Regions from separate parts of the Kitasatospora sp. NPDC059827 genome, predicted to be linked through region 2. Evidence: riboswitches for the same ligand, from Rfam matches in the RefSeq annotation. Region 2 holds a riboswitch; the other holds the start of a gene.
The links. A riboswitch is a leader RNA that binds a small molecule or an ion and turns the genes downstream of it on or off. The one in region 2 is predicted to bind ZMP and ZTP.
Positions count from the first base shown of each region.

Region 1 (11,562 bases), on a different contig from region 2:
ACCTCGTACCGGTCCGGCCGGAACTCCCCCGGCCCGCCGGGTTCGCCGGGTTCGCCGGGTTCGAGCCCCAGGTCCGACGCCTCCAACTGCGTGGCGTCGCTGCCGGGCGCCAGCAGCAGCGGCCACAGCCCCGACTCCGCGTGCTCCCGGCGCAGCCGCTCCCACGTGCCCTCCGGCGCGGGCCCGTCGCTCACCCACAGCGACGGCACCACCTGACGCCCCGGCAGCAGTGGCGCCGTACGGCCTTCGGCACTGCGGTCGGGGAAGCGTCGGCGCAGGTCGCGGAGCAGCTGGGAATCGATCATGCGCCCACGGTAGGGGTACGCACCGACAACGTCCCCGGCAGGACCGCCCCGCCCAGCGCGCCGGTCCGGGCGCGCGGGGGGCCGGGCGCGCGGGGGGCCGGGGGGCGGTTCTAGGGTGGTGGGAGGAGTGCGGCGGCCGGTCCGTCGTGTCCCGGGGTCTCCGCTGTGCGGCTGGAGGTGGGGTGTGGGTGGCGCATCCGGTGGGCGTCGGCTGAGGGTGCTGGGGTTGGCGGTGCTGCTGGCCGCGGGCGCGGCGTTCGTCCCCGGGGCGGGGGTGGCCTCCGCCGCCGGGAGCACGCCGGTGCGGTCCTGTCCGGTGCGGGCCGGTGCGCCGGGGCCGCCACCGGGGGCCGTACCGGCCTCGGTGCCGGCGCCGGACGGGGTGGACGTGCCGGCGACGGCAGCGGTGTACGGCGCCCGCTACCCCGGCGAGGTGCACTTCCTGGTGGCGCCCGCGGGCTGGACCTGCGACGCGGTGTTCTTCGCCGGGGACGGCGGCCAGCAGGCCTACGTCCACCCCGGCGCCCCGGCCGCCGACCCGGCGAGCACCCGCTTCGACGCGGTCGTGCAGGCCGTCTTCGTCAGCGGCGGCGCGCAGACCGAGATCGACCTGGCCTGCGGGCTGCTCCCCGCGGCGGGGGCGGCGCCCGCCGCCTGCAACGCCCCGCAGCGCTCGCCCGCGACCCGGGTTCACCCGCTCCCCACCCGGGCCCCGGGCCTGCTGCTGGCGGCCGTCGGCGTCCCGGCGGACACCCGCGAGCCCAACCTGCCGGCCGCCGGCGGGCCGAACCGTACGGTCGCCCTGGTCACCTTCCAGTCGCCCGGCGGGCCCGCCCAGGAGGTCAGCTGCGCCCTTCCGGCGTCCGCCGCGCCCGTCGCCACCTGCCGGGCCGCGCTGGGCCACCTGCTGGCCACCGGGGCCGCCGCCAAGCAGCTCTCCCGCGCCGACCTGGCCGCGGCCCTGGCCGACCTGGACGCCTTCGTGGCCGGGTACCTCGCGCCGCAGCCGTAGTGGCGCGACCCCCAGCGGCCCTCAGACCCCCAGCGGCCCTCAGGAGTGCCCGACGACCAGCCGCACCAGCGCGACGGCGTCCCGGAGGCTGAGGCCGGGGTGCGCGCGGCGCAGTTCCCGGACGGCCTTGACCTCGGCCGTGCGGGGGTCGATCCCGGCGTGGGCCAGGACGTTGCGGGCCCAGTCCACCGGGGTGGGGGCGGCGGCCGGGACGAAGTCCTCGACGATCCGCAGGGCCCGGCGCAGGCCCGGCTGTTCGACCTGGTCGGCGGTGTCCAGGGCGGCGCGCAGGGCGGCCTTGAGCGGGTCGAGGCCGGCCGGCTGCGAGGGGCCGGGGAGGGGGACGAGCATGGTGGTACCTCTTTCTTCCTTCATTCGGGGTCAGTAGGCGCTCTTGGCCAGGCGCTTGCGCTCGCGTTCGGACAGGACGGAGCCGGACTCCTTGCGGGCCATCCGGCGCAGCAGGCCGGGGGCCAGCAGGAAGCCCGCCACCGCCCAGCACAGCAGCACGCCGGCGATCGGCAGGTGCTGCCAACTGCCGGACACCTCAAGGGCCTTGGCGCTGTCGGGCAGCAGGGCGGAGCGCACGCCCTGGGCGATCCAGCGCAGCGGGAAGAGCGAGCCGACGGCCTGGAGGGCGGTGGGCAGGTTGCGCAGCGGGGCGAAGGCGCCGGAGATGAACATCAGCCCGAGCATGGGCATCATGTACAGCGCGAGGGCCTCGCGGGCCGGGGGCAGCAGGGCGCCGATGGCGGCGCCCATCGGGACGACGGCGGCGGTGCCCAGCAGCAGGGTGAGGGCCAGGGTGAGCCACTGTCCGGGGGTGGCGGGCAGGTCGGCGTGCAGCAGCAGGGCGCCGCCGACCAGCAGCAGGAGGATGGAGGCGCCCATGGTCACCAGGACGAAGAGCGCCTTGGCCACCAGGTAGGCGGGCATCGCGCCGGGGACGCCGCGCAGGCGCAGCAGGGTGCCGTCCTCCCGGTCGCCGGAGAGGAACTGGGGGACGGTCATGAGGCCGAACATGAAGACGGTGGAGGCGATGCCGCCGGCCAGGCTGAGCTGGGTCAGGCTGTCTCCGGAGCCAGTGCCACCGGAACCGGAGCGCCAGTAGGAGATGGCGAGGAAGACCAGCGGGGTGGTCAGGTAGGAGTAGAAGTCCTTGCGGCTGCGCAGGAGTTGGCGCAGTTCGACGGCGCCGCGGCGCAGGCCGAGGACGTAGGGGTTCACGGGGTTCACGCGGCCTCCGCCGGGTCGCTCGAGGGGGCGTCGCCGACCATGCCGAGGTAGGTGTCCTCCAGGCTGGGGCGGCGCACTTCCAGGTCGGGGATCGGTCCGCCGAACCGCTGGTGCAGGTCCCACACCGCCTGGGAGGGGTCGGCGGTGCGCAGGCTGCGCGGGGTGCCGTCGGGGTCGCTCCAGCGCACCTCGGACTCGGCCCGGGCGGCTTCGGCGAGTTCGGCCAGGGTGCCGCAGGCGGTGAGGCGGCCGGCTTGCAGGATGCCGATCCGGTCGGCCAGTTGCTGGGCCTCGGTGAGGTCGTGGGTGGTGAGCAGGATGGTGGTGGCGCGTTCGTCGCGCAGTTCGCGCAGCAGGGCGTGGAAGTCGCGGCGGGCCTCGGGGTCGAAGCCGGCGGTGGGTTCGTCGAGGAAGAGCAGGTCGGGGCGCCCGACCAGGCCGAGGGCCACGTCCAGGCGGCGGCGCTGTCCGCCGGAGAGAGTGGCGGCGGTGCGATCGGCCTGGTCGGTGAGGCCGACCCGGGCCAGTAGTTCGGCGGGCGCGTAGGGGTCGGGGTAGTAGCGGGCCAGGTGGCCGAGCAGTTCGCCGACGCGCCAGCGGCCGTGGTCGCGGCTGGACTGCAGGACGATCCCGATCCGGGCGCGCCAGGCGGGGTCGTCGCGGGCCGGGTCCTGTCCGAGGACGGTGACCTGGCCGGCGGAGCGGCGGCGGTAGCCCTCCAGGATCTCGATGGTGGTGCTCTTGCCGGCGCCGTTGGGGCCGAGCAGGGCGAAGAGTTCGGAGCGTTCCACCCTGAGGTCGAGGCCGTCCAGGACGTCCCGGCTGCCGTAGCGCATCCGCAGTCCGGACGCGAGGATCGCCGGTTCTCCCCCGGGCCGTTCGTCTCCGGACCGGTCGGCCGCGCTCTTCTGCGGCGTCGTCGGCACGGTCATGTCTTTGCCTCCCCCTTGCACATGCCCGACACGCTAGTACTTGCCCGGTGGGAAAGTAAATGCCAGGATCTCCGGTGCTGTCAGAAGCCTTTCGGGAACGGGGAGTTGGAGCATCAGTTGAGCGTTCACGACATCGCCCCCGAGGACGCCCTCGCGTCCTTGCGCACCGCGCACCGGGCCCGGGCGGCGGCCCGGCGGCCCAATCCGCTGCCCGCCTGGTACCCGGCCACGGCCGCGGGCCTGTTCGGGGCGGGGTTCGCCGGGATCGGCGTCTCGGTCCTGCTGCCGGAGCGGCTGTGGCTCGCCACCGCACTCGTGCAGCTGGCCGCGGCGCTGCTGCTGGTCGGCCACGTGGTGGTCAGCCACCGGGTCGAGCACCGGCCGGGCATCGTCCCCACCCTGTCGTACCCGGGCGCGGCGCTCCAGCTGCTGCCGCTGGTCGCGGCCGGGGCGCTGGCCCTGCCGTTCGGCCTGCCCGGGTTCCTGCTCACCCTCGGCCTCACCGGCGGCCTGACCCACTTCCTGCTGCTGCGCCGCAAGCGGGCGGCCCGGACGGCCCGGACGGCCGGGACGGGCGCCGAGTGAGCACCGACCCGCCGCCCGCTCCGGCCTTCGACGAGCTGATCCACCAGCCCACCCGGCTCGCCGTGGTCGCCTTCCTGTCCGGCTGCGCCGAGGCGGAGTTCCGCGCCGTACGGGAGGGCTGCGGGGTCTCGGAGTCGGCGCTGAGCAAGGTGGCCGCCACCCTGGAGGCCGCCTCCTACGTCAAGCTGCGCCGCGGCTACGTCGGCAAGCGCCCCCGCACCTGGCTGCGCCTGACCCCCGAGGGCCGCCACGCCCTGGCCGCCCACCTCGCCGAACTCCAACGCATCGCCGCCTCCGCCACCGCCCTCGGCGCCGCCCTGCACCACGCCCCGGCCGAGGGCTGACCCCGGGCGGTCGTACGGAACGGCATCGGAGGGGAAGGTGAGCCCACCCCTTTGGCTCTTTCCCCGGGTGGGGTGGGTGTTCCCGGGCCCGGCGGGGTGTTTCCGGGCCCGGCGGGGCGGCCCGGGGCTGTCGGCGGGAGGGAATATCGTCCGTCTTCGTCGAGCGTGTCGATCCACGGGGGCGCCGTTCGACCTTGGGTTGGAAGGGGTCGGAAAGGCGGCCCCCGTCGAAGGAGGTTTGTGATGGCGAAGTACATGCTGATCATGCGGGGCACGGACGAGTCCATGGCCAAGATGATGGAGACGCCCTTCGAGGAGATGCTGGAGACCGTGGGGCGCTTCAACGAGGAGCTGATCCGGGCCGGCGTGCTGGTGGCCGCTGAGGGGCTGGACGACCCGTCGCAGGGCGTGGTGGTCGACTTCGACGGGGAGGCGCCGGTGGTCACCGACGGCCCGTACGGGGAGACGAAGGAGCTGTTCGGCGGCTTCTACCTGATCGACGTGGCCTCGAAGGAGGAGGCCGTGGAGTGGGCCAAGCGGCTTCCGGCCCTCCCCGGTTCCAAGTGCGAGGTGCGCCGGGTGCCGGGCATCGAGGAGTTCCCGCAGGACAACGAGTGGATCGTCAAGGAGCGGGCCTGGCGCGAGCGGACCGGCCAGCTCTGATGCCCGCAGCCACCGACGGCCCGCCGGGCACCGAGGACGCCCGGCGGGCCGTCGAGGCCGTGTGGCGGATCGAGTCCGCCCGGATCGTGGGCGCGCTGGCCCGCTACACCGGGGACTTCGCACTGGCCGAGGACGTCGCCCAGGAGGCGCTGGCCGAGGCCCTGTTCTCCTGGGCCCGCGACGGCGCCCCGGCCAACCCGGTGGGCTGGCTGCTGGCCTGCGCCCGGCGCCGGGCCATCGACGCCTTCCGCCGCGCCTCGGCCCTGGACGAGCGCTACACCGCGCTCGCCGGCGGCCTGGCCGAGGGCCAGTTCAGCACCGGCTCGGCGACCGGGCCCGAACCGGCGCCGGAGCTGCCGTTCGACCCGGACCGGGTCGACGACGACGTCCTCGCCCTGATGTTCACCGCCTGCCACCCGGTGCTCTCCCCCGAGGCCCGGGTGGCGCTCACCCTGCGGGTGGTCGGCGGCCTGTCCAGCGAGGAGATCGCCCGGGCGTTCCTGGTGCCGGTGCCCACCGTGCAGGCCCGGATCACCCGCGCCAAGAAGACCATCGCCGCCGCGCACATCCCCTTCGAGCTGCCGCCGCGGCGGGAGCGGCGTGAGCGCCTGGGCGCCGTCCTGAGCGTCCTGTACGTGGTCTTCACCGAGGGCTCGACGGCGACCGCCGGCACCGACCTGCTGCGCCCCGACCTCGCCTACGAGGCGCTGCGGCTGGCCCGGACGCTGGCCGCCCTGCTGCCCGACGAACCCAAGGTGCACGGGCAGCTCGCCCTGTTCGAGCTCACCGCCTCGCGCTTCCCGGCCCGCACCGGCCCGGACGGGGAGGCGGTGCTCCTGGAGGACCAGGACCGGCGCCGCTGGGACCACTCGGCGATCCGCCGCGGCCTGGCGGCCCTGGGCCGGGCCGCCGCCCTCGGGCGGGGCCTGGGCCCGTACGGCCTCCAGGCGGCGATCGCGGCCTGCCACGCGGCGGCGCCCGGCGTGGCCGACACCGACTGGGAACGGATCGTGCTGCTCTACGAGGCGCTCGGCCGGGTGGCGCCGTCCCCGGTGGTCGAACTCAACCGGGCGGTGGCCGTCGCGATGGCCGAGGGGCCGGGGCCCGCGCTCGCCCTGGTCGACGACCTGGCCGTCTCCGGGCGCCTGTCCGGCTCCCACCTGCTGCCGGGCGTGCGCGGCGAACTGCTGACCCGCCTGGGGCGCACCGGCGAGGCCCGGGCGGAGCTGGAACTCGCGGCCCGGCTGTGCCGCAACGCCCGCGAGCGGGCGGTGCTGCTGCGCAAGGCGGCCGCGCTCGACGGCGCGGGCTGACTCCGCAGGCGACTCCGCGGGGTGACTTCGCACAATGACTCCGCAGGGTGACCGAACGTACGGCCCGGCGTCCGAGGTGCGGACGCGGGGCCGTACGGCCCGGCCGTTCAGCCGTTCAGCACTGGGGCCGGCGGCCGTGGTTGGCCCCGCGCTTGGCCCGGGCCTTCTTCTTGCGGCGGCGCTTCGACGACATGGCGACTCCTCTCGCAACCGGCCCCCTGATCCCCCGGCCTTCCACCGTTCCACACCCGGGCCGCCCCGGCCCGTCGAAGGACCCCGGCACCCCGGGGCCGAGCGCTCAGGGACCAGGTCAGGCCTGGCCCGCCAGGGCGGCGCGCCAGGCGGGGCTGTCCACGTAGTGGTTGTCGAAGCGCTCGGCGGAGGCGGCGATCGCCCCCGGGTCGGTCTCGCCGCGCATGACGGTCCCCAGCAGGCGCAGGTAGTCGAAGCGGTCCATGCCGGGGGCGAAAACGAACAGCACGTCGGCCTCGGAGCCCGGGGCGGCGGCGAAGGCGTGCGGGGTGTGCGGGGGCACGGCCAGGAAGTCGCCCGCGTTCAGGACGGTGACCTCCTCGCCGACCAGGACCCGCAGCGAGCCGCTGATCACGAAGAACAGCTCCGTCGCCCGGGTGTGGAAGTGCGCCGGGGCCCCGACCGCGCCCCGGGCGAAGGCGGAGCGGTAGACGGTGAAGCCGCCCTCGCCGGGGGACGTCTCGGCGAGCAGGGTCATGGTGGCGCTCGGGTCGGCGCAGGTCTCGGCCTCACTGTGGCGGGCCAGGACCGGGGCGGTGGCGGGGGCGGCGGTGGGGGCGGGGGCGGTGTTCTTCGTCGTCGTCATGGGACCAGCCTAGGAGCGGAAAGACCCATGATCATGGGGCAATCGAGCACCGTTTCCATGGGTCAATTGGATACGGCAGGTGCGCCCGCGCGACGGCACGGGGGCTGTCCTCGGACCGCCAACACCCCTACGGCGCAGGGACTTTAGGGTGGGCGTCATGATGAAGCCCGCCCTGGTACTCACCGCCGCCCTGGCCCTGTCCGCGGCCGCCGTTCCCACCGCCACCGCCGCCGCACCGGCCACACCGGCCGCCACCGCCACCGCCACCGCCGCCGCCACCGATCCGCTGGAACGCTTCCAGCACCAGGCCCTCACCTGGGGCCCTTGCCAGGATCCGGAGTTGGCCGCCGCCGGCGCCGAGTGCGCCACGCTCACCGTCCCGCTGGACTACCGCGCGCCCGACGGCCGCACCCTGCCCGTCGCCGTCTCCCGGATCCGCTCCGCCGACCCCGCCGCGCGGCACGGCATCCTGCTGTCCAACCCGGGCGGCCCCGGCAACCGCGGACTGGCCCTGCCGGTCGAGCTGCGCGACCGGCTGGCCCCGGCCACGGCCGCCGCCTACGACCTGATCGGGATGGACCCGCGCGGGGTGGGTGCCAGCGGCGGCCTCGACTGCGGCCTGAACCACGGCACTTGGCTGCGCTCCGCGGGCAGCGGCGCGGCCGGCTTCCGGGAGAGCTGGCGCCTGGCGAAGGCGGACGCCGACGCCTGCCTGGGCAAGTACCCGGACCTGCTGCCGCACCTGACCACCCGCAACACCGCGCGCGACCTGGACGTGCTGCGATCCGCCCTGGGCGAGCAGCGCACCTCCTTCTTCGGCCAGTCCTACGGCGCGCTGCTGGGCGCGGTGTACGCGCAGCTGTACCCGGGCCGGGTGGACCGCCTGGTGCTGGACAGCGCGCCGGACCCGGCCCGGTACGGGGTCCGGACGCTCCAGGACATGGGGGCCGCCAACGAGCGGGCGCTGGACGACTTCGCCACCTGGGCCGCGCCCCGCGACGGCCGGTACCGGCTGGGCGCGACGGCGGCGGCGGTGCGCGCCACCGTGCAGGGCCTGGTCCGGCGCGCCGAGGCGGCGCCGATCGGCATCGACGGGTTCCACCTCGACGGCGCCCTGCTGCCGTTCCTGCTCACCGTCTGCCAGGGCGACGACCGCGACAACGCCGACTACGCGGACGTGCTGCGCCAGTTGCTGGACGCCGCCGACGGCAGGCCGGTGCAGGCGAGCCCGACCCTGCACGCGCTGCTGACGGCCGTCCTGCTGCCCGACCCGCAGGCCGGCGCCGACCTCGCCGCCGCGATCGGCTACCTGTGCGACGACGTGGCGATGCCGCGCTCGCCCGGGTGGTACGCGGCCGCCGTGGAACGCTCCCGCGCCACCCGGCCCGTCTTCGGGCCGGTGTTCAACGGGCCGACGCCGTGCGCGAGTTGGCCGACGGACCCGCAGGAGCCGTTCGTCCAGGTGCGCAACGCGGTGCCCGCCCTGCAGATCCAGTCCACCGGCGACACCCACGCCCCCTACGCCGGCGCCCTGGCCCTGCACGCCCGGCTGTCCGCCTCCCGGCTGCTGACCGTCCCCGGCCGCATCCACACCGTCCTCCTCAACGGCTACAGCCCCTGCGCCCAGCACGCCGTGGACGCCTACCTGTCCACCGGCGTGCTGCCGCCGGCCGACGCCACCTGCTGAGGCGGCGTGGCCGGGGCGGCCGGGGCGGCGGCCGCCCCGGCGGCCCTCACGTCACTGGCCCACGCGGCCGTCCACGCACTCGCGCAGCAGGTCGGCGTGGCCGCAGTGGCGGGCGTACTCCTCGATGCGGTGCACCTGGACCTCCCGGACCGAGAGCCGCTGCTTGCCGAGGCGCTCGCCGAGGTCCGGGTGGGCGGCCAACGCGGCGTCCAGGGCGGCCTGTTCGCGCTCCAGGTCGCGCCAGGCGGCCTCGACCAGGGCCGGGTCGGGGAGCGCCCCGTCGAAGTCGGCGTCGCGGGCGCCGTAGAGCTTGGGCTGCGGCTCGCCCTCGCGGATCCAGTTGTGCCAGTCGCGTTCCACCTCGGCCAGGTGGCGCACCAGGCCGAGCAGCGACATGGTCGAGGGCGGCACCGAGCGCCGGGCGAGCTGCTCGGCGTCCAGGCCCTCGCACTTCATCCGCAGGGTGAGGCGGTAGTTGGCCAGGTAGTCCTCGAGGGTGGCGGCTTCGCCGTCCGGGGCGGGGCCTTCACTGTTGCGCGGATCGTCGGCCGGGTCGGCCCACATGTCGGGGTAGACGGTGGCCTGGGTCCATCGCTCGGGTCGCTCGCTCATCCCCGCATGATCGCCCGCAACCAGCGCGCCCTTCAACCGAGTTAACGCACCACCCGGCCACCCCGCTCGGTTACCCTGGGGGCGGGCCGTGACTGGCGCTGGGGTGGGGTACCACCGGGGAGCGGCCTGACATCCGTCGATGCCGTGCGCCTGGGCGACTCGTACGAGCTCAGGAGCACCCCTGTGACCGATCTCCAGCAGGCCCGCCTCATGGACGGCACCGGTGCGGCGCGCCGGATCACCGGGACCAGCGCGGCCGCGGCCGCCGAGCTGCACCGGCGCACCGGGACGGCGCCCTGTCTGGCGACCGTCCTGGTCGGCGAGGACCCGGCCTCCGTGACGTACGTGCGCATGAAGCGCGCCGCCTGCGCCCGGGCGGGCATCGCCTCGCGGCACGTGGCCCTGCCCGCCTCGGTGAGCACCGCCGAACTGGTCGACGCGGTCGGCGGGTTGTCCGCGGACCCGCGGGTGCACGGCATCCTGGTCCAGCACCCGGTGGGCCCGCACATCGACGAGCGCGCCGCGTTCGAGGCGATCGCCCCGGAGAAGGACGTCGACGGGGTGACCACGCACTCCTTCGCGGCGATGGGCTTCGGCCTGCCGGGCTTCGTCTCCTGCACGCCCGGCGGGATCGTGCGGCTGCTGGACGAGTACGGCGTCGACCTCGCGGGCAAGCACGCGGTCGTGGTGGGCCGCAGCGCCATCCTGGGCCGACCGGCGGGCCTGCTGCTGCTCGGGCGGGACGCCACCGTGACGTACTGCCACTCGCGCACCACCGATCTGCGCTCACTGGTGCGGGCGGCGGACGTGCTGGTCGCGGCGGTGGGGCGGCCGCGGTTCATCGCGGGGGCGGACGTCAAGCCGGGCGCGGTGGTGGTCGACGCGGGCTACCACCCGGGCCCGGTGGGCGACGTGGACTTCGGGACGGCCCGGCTCCGGGCCTCCCTGATCACGCCGGTGCCGGGCGGGGTGGGACCGATGACGATCGCGGTGCTGCTGGCCCAGACGGTGGAGGCGGCGGAGCGCCAACTCCGGTGAGCATCAGCCCCGTTGGGCGCCAGCCCCGGTGGGCGTCAGCCCCGGTGGGCGTCAACTCGGGTGGGCGTCAGCCCCGGTGAGCGTCGGCTGCCGCCCGCAGGGAGCCGAGGAAGCCGGCCACCGCGGGCGGCACCCGCTGCCCCTTGCGGGTGGCGGTGCAGACGTGCCGCACGGGGGTGTCCTGGGGGTGGAGGGGGACCAGGGCGATGTCGGGGCGGGCGGCGCGGGCGGCCAGGGCGGGGATGAGGGTGGGGCCCAACCCCGCGGCGACCAGGCCGAGTTTGGCGGCCCAGGCGCCGACGGCGTACTCGATGCGGGGCTGGAAGCCGCTGCGCAGGCAGGCGGCGAGCAGGGTGGACCCGGGGTCGCGGCGGGCGGCGATCCAGGGTTCTTCGGCGAGTTCGGCCAGCCGCAGGCGGCGCCGGCCGGCGAGGCGGTGGCCGCGCGGGAGGGCGACCAGGACGGGGTCGGCGAGCAGCGGGTGCAGCTCGAACCGGTCGGTGTCGTAGGCGTCCTGGGGGTCCTCGGCGTAGGAGGCGACCACGGCGAGGTCGATGGTGGCGTCGGCGAGGCGCTCCAGCAGCTGGGCGCTGAGGCCTTCGGTGAGGGTGGTCTCGACCTGCGGGTGGGCGGTGCGGAAGGCGGCGAGGGCGGCGGGGACGAGTTCGGCGTTGGCGCTGTCGAAGGCGCCCACCCGCAGGCGTCCGGCGTCGAGTTCGGTGAGGGCGACGAGGTCGCGGCGGGTGGTGTCGAGGCGTTCCAGCAGGGCCTCGGCGTGCGGGAGCAGGGCGCGGCCGTGTTCGGTCAGCCGGACCCCGCGGGCCAGGCGGTCGAACAGCGGGGCGCCCAACTCGGCTTCCAGGGTGGCGATCTGGCGGGAGACCGCGGACTGGGTGAAGCCCAGGCGCTCGCCGGCGGCGGTGAAGGAGCCCAGGTGGGCGACGATGCGGAAGACGTCCAGCCAAGCCATGTCCATGGCGCATGAGTACCATGCGAG
Region 1 is NZ_JBHWIV010000024.1:32,949-44,510, reverse strand. Features, by position in the region: gene ACFV8H_RS17430 (DUF4253 domain-containing protein) at 1-305, opposite strand, end outside; gene ACFV8H_RS17425 (hypothetical protein) at 490-1,317, shown strand; gene ACFV8H_RS17420 (hypothetical protein) at 1,357-1,668, opposite strand; gene ACFV8H_RS17415 (ABC transporter permease) at 1,699-2,553, opposite strand; gene ACFV8H_RS17410 (ABC transporter ATP-binding protein) at 2,550-3,389, opposite strand; gene ACFV8H_RS17405 (hypothetical protein) at 3,603-4,070, shown strand; gene ACFV8H_RS17400 (winged helix-turn-helix domain-containing protein) at 4,067-4,414, shown strand; gene ACFV8H_RS17395 (YciI family protein) at 4,658-5,077, shown strand; gene ACFV8H_RS17390 (RNA polymerase sigma factor) at 5,077-6,390, shown strand; gene ACFV8H_RS17385 (cupin domain-containing protein) at 6,701-7,228, opposite strand; gene ACFV8H_RS17380 (alpha/beta fold hydrolase) at 7,386-8,915, shown strand; gene ACFV8H_RS17375 (DinB family protein) at 8,967-9,527, opposite strand; ZMP/ZTP riboswitch at 9,606-9,690, shown strand; gene ACFV8H_RS17370 (bifunctional 5,10-methylenetetrahydrofolate dehydrogenase/5,10-methenyltetrahydrofolate cyclohydrolase) at 9,738-10,565, shown strand; gene ACFV8H_RS17365 (LysR family transcriptional regulator) at 10,633-11,541, opposite strand.
Region 1: it holds a riboswitch for ZMP and ZTP, as region 2 does, so the genes downstream of both, ACFV8H_RS17370 (bifunctional 5,10-methylenetetrahydrofolate dehydrogenase/5,10-methenyltetrahydrofolate cyclohydrolase) here and ACFV8H_RS17070 (glycine hydroxymethyltransferase) in region 2, are expected to answer to the same signal.

Region 2 (11,562 bases):
GTGGCGACCTCGTACCTGAGCCTGCTGGCCGGGTACTCCTTCGAGGAGCGGATCGGCAACTCGGTGGTGTTCGCCGAGCCGGCCGGGGTGGTCGCGGCGATCACGCCGTGGAACTACCCGCTGCACCAGATCGTGGCCAAGGTCGTCCCGGCGCTGGCGGCCGGCTGCCCGGTGGTCCTCAAGCCGGCCGAGGACACCCCGCTGGTGGCCCGGCTGTTCGCCCGGCTGGTGGACGAAGCCGGCTTCCCGGCCGGGGTGTTCAACCTGGTGACCGGCACCGGGGCGGTCGCGGGCGCGGCGCTCGCCGCCCATCCGGAGGTGGACGTGGTGTCCTTCACCGGCTCCACCGCCGTCGGCCGGCAGGTCGCCGAGACGGCCGGGCGCGGGCTCAAGCGGGTCGCCCTGGAGCTGGGCGGCAAGTCCGCCAACGTGGTGCTGCCGGGCGCCGACCTGGCCCGCGCGGTGAACGTGAACGTCGCCAACGTCTTCGCCAACTCCGGCCAGACGTGCAGCGCCTGGACCCGGCTGCTGGTGCACGCGGACCAGTACGAGGAGGCGGTCGCGCTCGCCGCCAAGGCCGCCGAGAAGTACGTCCCGGGCGACCCAGCCGACCCGCGGACCCGGATCGGCCCGCTGGTCAACGCCCGGCAGCTGGAGCGGGTGCGCGGCTACCTGGAGGACGCGCTCACCCGGGGCGCCCGGCTGGTGGCCGGCGGTCCGGAGCCACTGGCCGAACTCCCCACCGGCCACTACGTCCGGCCGACCGTCCTCGCCGACGTCACCCCGGAGATGACGGTGGCCCAGGAGGAGATATTCGGCCCCGTCCTGGTGGTCCTGCGCTACGACGACGAGGACCACGCCGTCGAGATCGCCAACGGCACCGCCTACGGGCTGGCCGGCGGTGTCTGGGCGGCGACCACCGACACCGCCGCCGCCTTCGCCCGCCGGCTGGACACCGGACAGGTGGACCTCAACGGCGGCCGGTTCAACCCGCTGGCCCCGTTCGGCGGTTACAAGGACTCCGGGCTCGGCCGCGAGCTGGGGCGGCACGGGCTGGAGGAGTTCCTGCAGTACAAGTCGCTCCAGTACTAGGGGGCTTGACGGCCGGGGCGGGGCGCTCGACCATCGGGCCGCCGAACTTCCGTTCGGCGGCCCGGTGTCACGGCGGCCTCCTCCGGCCCGGTCGGGCCAAGGGCCGGTCGGGCCGGGGAACGGTCGGGCCGGGGGCCGGTCAGGCCAGGGCCCGGTCAGGCCAGGTCGACGCCCGGGTAGAGCGGGAACGGTGCCAGCAGGTCGGCGGCGCGCTTGGCGATGCCGTCGCGGAGGGCCTCGTCGAGGGCGTAGTTCGCCTTGGAGGGGGCGCCGTTGGCCGCGGTGGTGGGGGTGGTGCCGCGCAGGACGGTGTCGATCAGGGCCGCGATCTCGTCCATCTCGGCGGCGCCCAGGCCGCGGGTGGTGAGTGCCGGGGTGCCGAGCCGCACGCCCGAGGTGTACCAGGCGCCGTTCGGGTCCTGCGGGACGGAGTTGCGGTTGGTGACGATGCCCGAGTCCAGCAGCGCCGCCTCGGCCTGACGGCCCGTCAGGCCGTAGCCGGAGACGTCGGCGAGCACCAGGTGGTTGTCGGTGCCGCCGGTGACCAGCTTGCCGCCGCGGCGCAGCAGGCCCTCGGCGAGCGCCCGGGCGTTGTCGACCACGGCGCGGGCGTAGGTGCGGAACTCGGGACGGCGGGCCTCGGCGAGGGCGACGGCCTTGGCGGCCATCACGTGCGAGAGCGGGCCGCCGAGCACCAACGGGCAGCCGCGGTCCACGTGTTCGGCCAGGGCGGCGGTGCTGAGCACCATGCCGCCGCGCGGGCCGCGCAGGGACTTGTGGGTGGTCGTGGTGACGATGTGGGCGTACGGCACCGGGTCGTGGTCGCCGGTCAGCACCTTGCCCGCGACCAGGCCGGCGAAGTGCGCCATGTCGACCATGAGGGTCGCGCCGACCTCGTCCGCGATCTCACGCATCCTGCGGAAGTCCACCAGCCGCGGGTAGGCGGAGTAGCCTGCCACCAGGATCAGCGGGCGGAACTCGCGGGCGGTCTCGCGCAGCGCGTCGTAGTCGATCAGGCCGGTGACCGGGTCGGTGCCGTAGCTGCGCTGCTCGAACATCTTGCCCGAGATGTTGGGCCGGAAGCCGTGGGTGAGGTGGCCGCCGGTGTCCAGCGACATGCCGAGCATCCGCTGGTTGCCGAGCTCCTGGCGCAGCTCGGCCCAGTCCTGCTCGGTGAGGTCGTTGACGTTGCGCACCTTGGCCCGCTCCAGGGCCGGGCTCTCGACCCGCTGGGAGAGCACCGCCCAGAAGGCGGTGAGGTTGGCGTCGATGCCCGAGTGCGGCTGGACGTAGGCGTGTTCGGCACCGAACAGCTCGCGGGCGTGCTCGGCGGCGATCGCCTCGACGGTGTCGACGTTGCGGCAGCCCGCGTAGAAGCGGCGGCCGACGGTGCCCTCGGCGTACTTGTCGCTGAGCCAGTTGCCCATGGTGAGCAGGACGGCCGGGGAGGCGTAGTTCTCGCTGGCGATCAGCTTGAGCGAGGCGCGCTGGTCCTCCAACTCCCGGCCGATGGCGGCGGCGATCCGGGGCTCCACGCCGGCCACCACGTCCAGGGCGCTGCGGAAGGAGGTGTCGGCGGCGGGGCTCGCGGTGGTGTGGGGCGTCTGCTCGGGCTGGGCCATGGCGGTCTCCTGGTGGGGATGCGGGGCGGCCCAGGCGCTCGGCAACGACGTGAGGATCCACGGGACCGCTTCCCGATGGTCGATTCCATCCCTACGCGCCAGTCGCGGTCCACCGGGATCGTACCAATACCCCGGGGACTGTGGCGGAGGTCTCAGAATGCGGAACGAGCGGTCCGCTTCGGTGCGTTATGTCCGTTCTCCTGCAACGGCCGTGTTGCGGGGAAATGAAGCCGCCACAATTCCCGAAACAGTCCGGAAGGAATTCCCGAAGGGCGCCTTCCGGTGATTTGCGGAAGGCCGGACGCATCCGATCTGATGGCGCTCGAACGGCCGCCGGGAAACCCCCGGGAGCCGGTTCGGAAATGCCCACCAGCGCACCCTCACCCATGGGGCGGCGGAGAATTCGGGGAGTACGCCTCTCATGGCAGCGGTCGACACAGTCGCAGTTACCGGTCCGGCCCCCGGGCCGACCCCCGAGCCGACCCCCGGGCCCGCCGCACCGAGCCTGCTGCGCCGGGTGCTGCGCGACCGAGTCGGCGCCGCCGCCTCGGCCGTCGTCCTGCTGTTCCTGCTGCTCGCCCTGGCCGCGCCGCTGGTCGCCGCCCTGTACGGGAAGAACCCGGTCGAGCACTACGGCCAGAACACTCCCGGCCTGCTCAGCGACGGCGGCCTGCCGATGCTGCCGAACGGCGGGATCTCCGGCGAGTTCTGGTTCGGCCTGGAGCCCGGCCTCGGCCGGGACGTGCTGACCCAGCTGCTGTACGGCATCCGCACCTCGCTGCTGATCGCCTTCGCCGCGGCCGCCGTGACCACCACGCTCGGCGTGCTGGCCGGGGTCGCGGTCGGCTACCTCGGCGGGATCGCGGACCGGCTGTTCGGGTTCCTCGCCAATGTGCTGCTGGCCTTTCCGACCCTGCTCCTGCTGCTCGCGCTCAGCCCGGTGATCCAGTCCCGACTGGTCGATCCGGGCGCCGCGGAACCGGAGTGGATGCAGTTCCTGGTGCTGATCCTGGTCTTCTCCGCGTTCGGCTGGATTCCGCTCGCGCTTTCCCTCCGGGCCACCGTCCGATCGCTCCGGGAAAGGGATTTCGTGCAGTCCGCCCGGGCACAGGGGGCGAGCCGCCTCCACATCGTCGTCCACGAACTGCTGCCGAACGTCCGCTCCCAGCTGATCGTGCACGCCACCATGGCCGTGCCGACCTTCGTCGCCTCCGAGGCCGCACTGTCCTTCCTCGGCGTCGGCATCACCGAGCCCGTCCCCGACTGGGGGCGGATGATCTCGCGCGGCTCGGAGGTCTTCCAGGCCGACCCGACCTACCTGGTCTTCCCGGGCGTGGCCCTGCTGGTGTTCGTGCTCGCCTTCAACCTGCTCGGCGACGCCCTCCGGGACGCGCTGGACCCGCGCCGCGCCCGCTGATCCCCCCTTCCGCTTCCCCGCCCCGTCCGCTTCCCGTTCCGCTTCCCCTGATCAACCATCCGAGCCCGCCCCGACCGGACGTGTCGGGGCAAGGAGAGATTCGCCATGCGCTGGACCAAACCGTCGCTCGCCGTCATCGCCACCGCCCTGCTGGCGACCTCCTGCTCGGCAGGCGCCGGCAGCACCGGCTCCGCCGCCGGCGGGGCCCCGGCCAAGGAGACCTCGCCGCTGACCGCGGCACTCGGCACCGAGAAGGACAGCGCGGGCCCCGCCCCGGCCGTCCCCGGCGCCCGCCCGGGCGGCACGGTCAACGTGTACAACAGCGTCGAGTTCCGCCACCTGGACCCGCAGAAGGTCTACGCGGGCGCCTCGTACAACGCCTCGCTGCTCTGGGGCCGCCAGCTGACGCAGTACCAGGTCGTCGACGGCAAGGCCAAGCTGGTCGGCGACCTGGCCACCGACACCGGCACCCCGACCGACGGCGGGCGCACCTGGACGTACCGGCTCAAGGAGGGCGTGGCCTGGGAGGACGGCAAGCCGATCACCGCCCAGGACGTCAAGTACGGCATCGAGCGCACCTTCGGCAAGGGCTACGAGGTCGGCCCGCCGTACTGGCCGCAGTGGCTCACCGGCGAGGCCAGCTACGAGGCCGCGCGCGCCAAGTACGCCGGACCGCAGGCCGGTGACCTGGACGCGATCGGGACCCCGGACGAGCGCACCCTGGTCTTCCACTTCCCGCAGCCGCAGGCCGACGTGCCGTACATGGCCGCGCAGTCCTCCTCCTCCCCGGTGCGCCGGGACAAGGACACCGGGACGGACTACGACCGGCTGCCGTTCGCCAGCGGCCCGTACCGGATCGTCGAGCACGTCCAGAACACCCGCATGGTGCTGGAGCGCAACCCGGCCTGGAAGGCGGAGACCGACCCGATCCGCAACCAGTACCCGGACAAGTTCGTGTTCACGTACGGCAAGGAGGCACTCAACGGCAACCAGGAGATCCTCTCCGGGCGGGACGGCGGCGCCAACGCCACCACCGCCTCCGACGAGCTCTCCCCCGAGCTGTACCAGTCCGCCGACACCGACCCCAAGGCCAAGGACCTGGTCGTCTCCGGCCGCCGGGGCGCCTTCGTCACCCAGCTGGTGATCAACAACGAGCGGGTGCCGGACGTCGAGGTGCGCAGGGCCCTCAACCTCGCCTACCCGCGCCAGCAGGCCCGGCAGGTCCAGGGCGGCTCCCGGACCGGCGAGCTCGCCACCACGCTCAGCTCGCCCGCGCTGATCGACTGGCAGAAGTACGACCTCGACCCGGCCAGGCCCGAGGGCGACCCGGAGGCCGCCAAGGCCGCGCTCGCCAAGGCCGAGCAGGCGCCGGCCAGCCTGACGTACGCGTACAAGAACACCCCGGACGGGCAGCGCGTCGCCCAGGTGCTGGTGGACGGCTTCGGCAAGGCGGGCATCACCGTGGTGCCCAAGCCGATCGACCCCAAGGCCTTCCTGGACGAGGTGCACCGGGCCGACTCGCCGTACGACCTGTTCGAGGAGACCAGCTCCGTCGACTGGCCGACCCCGTCCACGCTGATCCCGTTCTCCTTCGACGGCCGGGCCGGCAGCGACATCAACTCCGCGCGCTACCGCAACCCCGCGGTCGACAAGGAGATCGACCGGATCAACCAGATCGGCGAACCGCGCGCCAAGGCCAAGGAGCTGTACGCGCTGGAGCAGACCGTGATGAAGGACCTGCCGGTGCTGCCGCTCACCTACCCGACGGTCAACCAGCTGCGCGGCAGCAACGTCGGCGGGGCGTTCATCCACCCGATCTACGGGGCGGTCGGGCTGACCTGGCTGTACCTGAAGTCGTGACGGCTCGGGGGCCTCTGGAGCTGACACTCCGAGGCCCCCGGCTCCCGGCTCCCGCCCCGTCCCCGTCTCCGTTTCCGTTTCCGTCTCCGTCCCGTCGACCCCGGACCGGCCATGCTCTCCTTCGCCCTGCGGCGGACCCTCCAGGCGCTCGGCGTCCTGCTCGCGGTCTCCGCCGCCGCCTTCGCCCTCTTCTACGCCGCGCCCGCCGACCCCGCCCGCGCCGCCTGCGGCCCGCGCTGCGACAGCGGGCAGATCGCGGCGGTGCGCCAGAGCATGGGCCTGGACCAACCGCTGCTCGCCCAGTACACCGACTACCTGGTCGGCGTGGTCGCCGGGCGGGACATCAACGACGTGGACGGCTCGGTCATCCACTGCGCGGCCCCCTGCCTCGGCTACTCCTACCGACTGCACCAGCCCGTCACCGAGGCGCTGGCCGAGCACCTGCCGGTCACCTTCTCGCTGACCGCCGGGGCGCTCGCCGTCCTGCTGGTCCTCGGCCTCGGCACCGGGTTCGTCTCCGCGCTGCGGCACGGCCGCCGCACCGACCGGCTGCTGTCCGGCTTCACCCTGGTCGGCGCGAGCGTGCAGATCTACTTCCTCGGCTACCTCGTGCAGTGGGCGCTGGTGTACTCCACGGGCCTGCTGCCGCTGCCCTCCTACACCCCGCCCGGCGAGGACCCGGCGGCCTGGGCGGGCGGGATGCTGCTCCCCTGGCTCGTCCTCGGCTTCGTCAACTCGGCCGTGTTCGCCCGGCTCTCGCGCTCCCAGCTGCTGGAGACCATGAACGAGGAGTACGTCCGCACCGCCCGCGGCAAGGGGCTGGGCCGGCTGCGCGCCCACCTCAAGTACACCTCGCGCGGGGCCGCCGGGCCGCTGGTGCAACTGCTCGGGCTGGAGGCCGGGGTACTGCTCGGCGGGGCCGTGATCACCGAGACGGTGTTCGGGCTGAACGGGGTCGGGCGGTTCGCCGCCCAGGCGGTGTCCGGGCAGGACCTGCCGGCCGTGGTCGGCGCGGTGCTGCTGGCCGCCTGCTTCGTGGTGCTGTTCGTCGCGCTGGCGGACCTGGCGGTGGCCTGGCTCGACCCGCGCATCCGGCTGGGCTGAGAGGAGCCGCAACGATGAAGTCTCCCGAATCCCAAGGTGGTCGTGCGATGGATGCCGAACCGGTGCTCAGTGTCAGGGACTTGACGGTCGAGTTCGCCGATCCGCGCGGCGGTGCCCCGGTGACCGCCGTCCGGGGCCTGTCCTTCGACCTCGCGGCGGGTGAAGTCCTCGGCCTGGTCGGCGAGTCGGGCTCCGGGAAGTCCACCGTCGGACTGGCCCTGCTCGGCCTGCACGACCCGCGGGCCACCACCGTCACCGGCTCGGTCCGGCTGGACGGAACGGAGTTGGTGGGCGCCGGGGAGTCCGTGCTGCGCGGGGTGCGGGGCGCCCGGGCCGCACTGGTCTTCCAGGACGCGCTCACCTCGCTCAGCCCCTTCCACGGCGTCGGCGCCCAACTCGCCGAGATGTACCGGCTGCACCACCCGGCGGCCGGGCGGGCCGAGGCCCGCCGACGGGCGGCCGCGATGCTCGACCGGGTCGGCATCCCCGCCGCCCGGCTGCGCGACTACCCGCACCAGTTCTCCGGCGGGATGCGGCAGCGGGTGATGATCGCGATGGCGCTGATGAACGACCCGAAGCTGCTGGTCGCGGACGAGCCGACCACCGCGCTCGACGCCCGGGTCCAGCGCCAGGTCCTCGACCTGCTGGGCGAGTTGCAGCGCGAGCACGGCACGGCGGTGCTGCTGGTCAGCCACGACCTCGGCGTGGTCGCCGGGACGACGGACCGCACCCTGGTGCTGCGCGACGGTGCCGAGGTCGAGTCCGCGCCGACCGGCGAACTGCTCGCCGCGCCGCGCCGCCCGTACACCCGCGCCCTGGTGGGCGCGGCGCTGCGGCTGGACTCGGTACCGGGCAGCGCGCTTCCGACGGTCGACGATCCGTCGCCCACCCGGACGTTCGCGCCCAGGCCGACGGCGGCCGGGCGCCCCGATCGCCCCGGGCGCTCCGAGCGCCCTGAGCGCCCCGAGCGGTGGCTGGTGGAGGTGGAGGAGCTCTCCGTGCACTTCCCCGGGCGGCGGCGCCTGCCCTCGCTCCGGGCCGAACCGGTCCGGGCCGTGGAGGGGGTGAGCCTGCGGATCGCCCCGGGCGAGACGCTCGGACTGGTCGGCGAGTCCGGCTCCGGCAAGTCCACCACCTCCCGGGTGCTGGCCGGGCTGCAACGCCCCACCGGCGGACGCGTCCGCTACGACGGCCAGGACGTCACCCGGCCGGACCGGGAGCTGCGCCGCCGGCTCAGCCGGGAGATCCAGCTGGTCTTCCAGGACCCGTACGCCTCGCTCAACCCGCGCCGCACCGTCGCCCAGACCCTCGACACCCCGCTGCGGCTGCACACCCCGCTGGACGCGGCGCAGCGGCGCGAGCGCGCGGCCGAACTGCTGGAGCAGGTCGGCCTGCCCGCCGGGCACCTGGACCGCTACCCGCACGAGTTCTCCGGCGGGCAGCGGCAGCGGATCGGCATCGCCCGGGCCCTGGCGCCCGAACCGCGGCTGATCATCGCGGACGAGCCGGTCTCGGCGCTCGACGTGTCGGTGCAGGCGCAGGTGCTCAACCTGCTGATGGAGCTGCGCGAACGGCTCGGCGTCGCCTTCCTGTTCGTCTCGCACGACCTCGCGGTGGTGCGGCACTTCTGCGACCGGGTCGCGGTGATGCACCGGGGGCGGCTGGTGGAGTCGACCGACCGGGAGCGGCTGTTCGAGGCGCCGCACACCGAGTACACCCGGGAGCTGCTGGCAGCGGCGCACTGAGCGGCGGTCATGACGGCGCGGGGGTGGGTTGGCGCGACCGGGGGTGCAGCGGAGATGATCGAAGGGTTTCGGTTCCGGGTTCGGGTTCGGTTCCGGGTTCGGGTTCGGGTTCCGCGTTCGAGTCAGGTTCGGGTTCTTAGAGAGGACCGCTGATCATGTCCGGCATCGACCATGAGGCCGCCGACGGGCAGGCCGCCGAGCCGGGGGCCGTCGACCGGGAGCTCGTCGAGGCGGCCCTGGAGGCGGCCCGGCGGTACACCCGGGGCGACAACCACACCGTCGCGGCGGCCGGGCGCAACGCCGACGGCCGGATCGTCACCGCGGTGAACGTCTACCACTTCACCGGCGGCCCGTGCGCGGAGCTGGTGCTGATCGGGGCGGCGGCCGGCCAAGGGGCGTACGACCTCACCACGGTGGTGGCGGTCGGCGACCGCGAACGGGGGGTGATCCCGCCCTGCGGGCGCTGCCGCCAGGTACTGCTGGACTACTTCCCGCAGGTGCGGATCATCGTCGGACGGGGTTCCGGGCTGCGCACCGTGCCGGTGCCGGAGCTGTTGCCGGAGTCGTACGTCTGGGCCGACCACCAGGAGGGCTGAGCAGGCGGTCGGGCACCGTCGTTCGGCTTTCGTTCTGCTGCGCGAGCGCGGCTCCAGGCGTTAGCGTGCTGGCGACGTGACGTCGCTCACCGCGCCGCGGACGTGGAGCCGCAGCGCCGGCCACCGAAGGGGGCACATTGTCGGACGACCTGCTCATCGCGAAGATCAATCACGGTTTCGACCACCTCGACGCCGACGGAGACGGTCTGCTCACCGAGCGGGACCACGTGCTGATGGGCCACTCGGTGGCCCGCTCGCTCGGCCACCAGGAGGGTTCGGAGGCGGAGGCCGTGATCGTCCGCGCCTATCTGACGGTCTGGCACGACCTGCACCTCGCCGGAAGGCCCGCCGGAACGGAGGCCATCACCCGCGAACAGTTCGTCGCCTCGACCGGCGCGCTCGCCGACGACCCGGAGGCCGCCCGGGAGATCCTCGGCGCCCTGGCCGAGGCCTTCCTCACCGTCGCCGACGCCGACCGCAGCGGCACCGTGGACGCCGGTGAGTTCTTCGTGTTCCAGCGCGGCCATTTCGCGGGGCTCTGCCGCGACGACGCGGACGAGGCCTTCCGCCGGCTCGACCTCGACGGGGACGGGACGCTGTCGGCTGCCGAGTTCACCAGCGCGATCGTCGAGTACTGGACCAGCCGCGACCCCGAGGCACCGGGCAACTGGTGGACGGGGAAGCCGCCCGCCGCGCTCTGACCGCGCGGACGCGGACGTAGGCGCGGACGTAGGCGCGGACGGATCGTCCCGGTCGGTCGGCCGGGACGATCCGCCCGACCACGGTGCCGATCAGCGCCGACCGGCCTTCGACGGACGCCGACTGACGCTCACCACCAGGCAGACCCCGGCCACCACGATCGCCCCGCCCGCCAGGGTCGGGCCGGTCAACGGCTCGGCCAGGATCAGCCAGCCCAGCAGCACCGCGACCACCGGGTTCACGTACGCGTAGGTCGCCACCAGGGTGAGCGGGGCCGAGCGCAGCAGCCAGGCGTACGCGGTGAAGGCGAGCAGCGAGCCGAACACCACCAGGTAGGCGAGGGCCAGCCAGGACCGGCCGGAGACGGCCGCCGGGTCGAACCCGTGCTGCTCACCGCGGGCCAACCCGACCAGCAGGTCGCACAGGCCACCCGCCAGCATCTGGTACGCGCTCGCCGCGAGCACGTTGCCCGGCATCGGGATCTTCTTGCTCGCGAAGGAGCCGGCCGCCCAGCAGAGCGTGGCGCTGATGATCAGGACCACGCCCAGCGGCTCGATCGACCCACCGATCGCGGGGGCGGACAGCACGCCGAGGCCCACCAGGCCGAGCAGCACCCCGGCCAGCTCGGCGCGCTTCGGGCGCTCCCCGCCGCCGAAGGCTGTCAGCAGCACCATCCAGAGCGGCACCGCCGCCACCAGCAGGGCGGCCAGTCCGGAGGGGACGGAGGTCTCACCCAGCACCACCAGGCCGTTGCCGCCGGTCAGCAGCAGCAGGCCGACCAGTGCCGAGGAGGCCAACTGGCGACCGCTCACCCGCAGGGCCGCCGGGCCCTGGCGGACCAGCAGGAAGCCGACCAGCAGCAGACCGGCGGTGAGGAAGCGGGCGGAGGCGGAGAAGAAGGAGGGCATCGTCTCGACGACGATCCGGATCCCGAGGTAGGTCGAACCCCAGACCACGTAGACCACGGCGAGGGCCGCCCAGACCGCGCCGGAGAGCCGGGCGGGGGCGGTGGCGGTGGCGGGCTCGGACTCGGTGGCGGGGGCTGCGGCGGGCGCGGCGTCGGTGGGGCCGGGCGGGGTGCTGCCGGACGGTGTGCTGCCGGGGGTCGCTGCCGGTGACGGGGAGGCGGGCGATGTCATGTGTGTCCCCCTAGGACGGTGCTGGCTGAACATCCGATATGACAGCGCATCGGCGGCCCGGGGCGCCAGTGGGTTCCACGGATCGGTTGGCGGCACGTACCGTGGACGCTCCCCCAGCGAGGAGGTCGAACCCGTGTCCGCGCCCGAGCAGGCCCCACCGGCGGAAGCGGCGCTGCCGTTCTTCGTGTACGGCACCCTGCGCAGCGGCGGCCGCAACCACGCCGTCCACCTGGCCGGACGCTGCGCCGCGATCCGCCCGGCGGTCCTGGAGGGCGCCGCCCTGCACGA
Region 2 is NZ_JBHWIV010000023.1:78,498-90,059, forward strand. Features, by position in the region: gene ACFV8H_RS17065 (aldehyde dehydrogenase family protein) at 1-1,092, shown strand, start outside; gene ACFV8H_RS17070 (glycine hydroxymethyltransferase) at 1,248-2,714, opposite strand; ZMP/ZTP riboswitch at 2,736-2,830, opposite strand; gene ACFV8H_RS17075 (ABC transporter permease) at 3,136-4,131, shown strand; gene ACFV8H_RS17080 (ABC transporter substrate-binding protein) at 4,237-5,991, shown strand; gene ACFV8H_RS17085 (ABC transporter permease) at 6,103-7,095, shown strand; gene ACFV8H_RS17090 (dipeptide ABC transporter ATP-binding protein) at 7,143-8,840, shown strand; gene ACFV8H_RS17095 (cytidine deaminase family protein) at 8,996-9,436, shown strand; gene ACFV8H_RS17100 (EF-hand domain-containing protein) at 9,574-10,137, shown strand; gene ACFV8H_RS17105 (EamA family transporter) at 10,228-11,274, opposite strand; gene ACFV8H_RS17110 (gamma-glutamylcyclotransferase family protein) at 11,408-11,562, shown strand, end outside.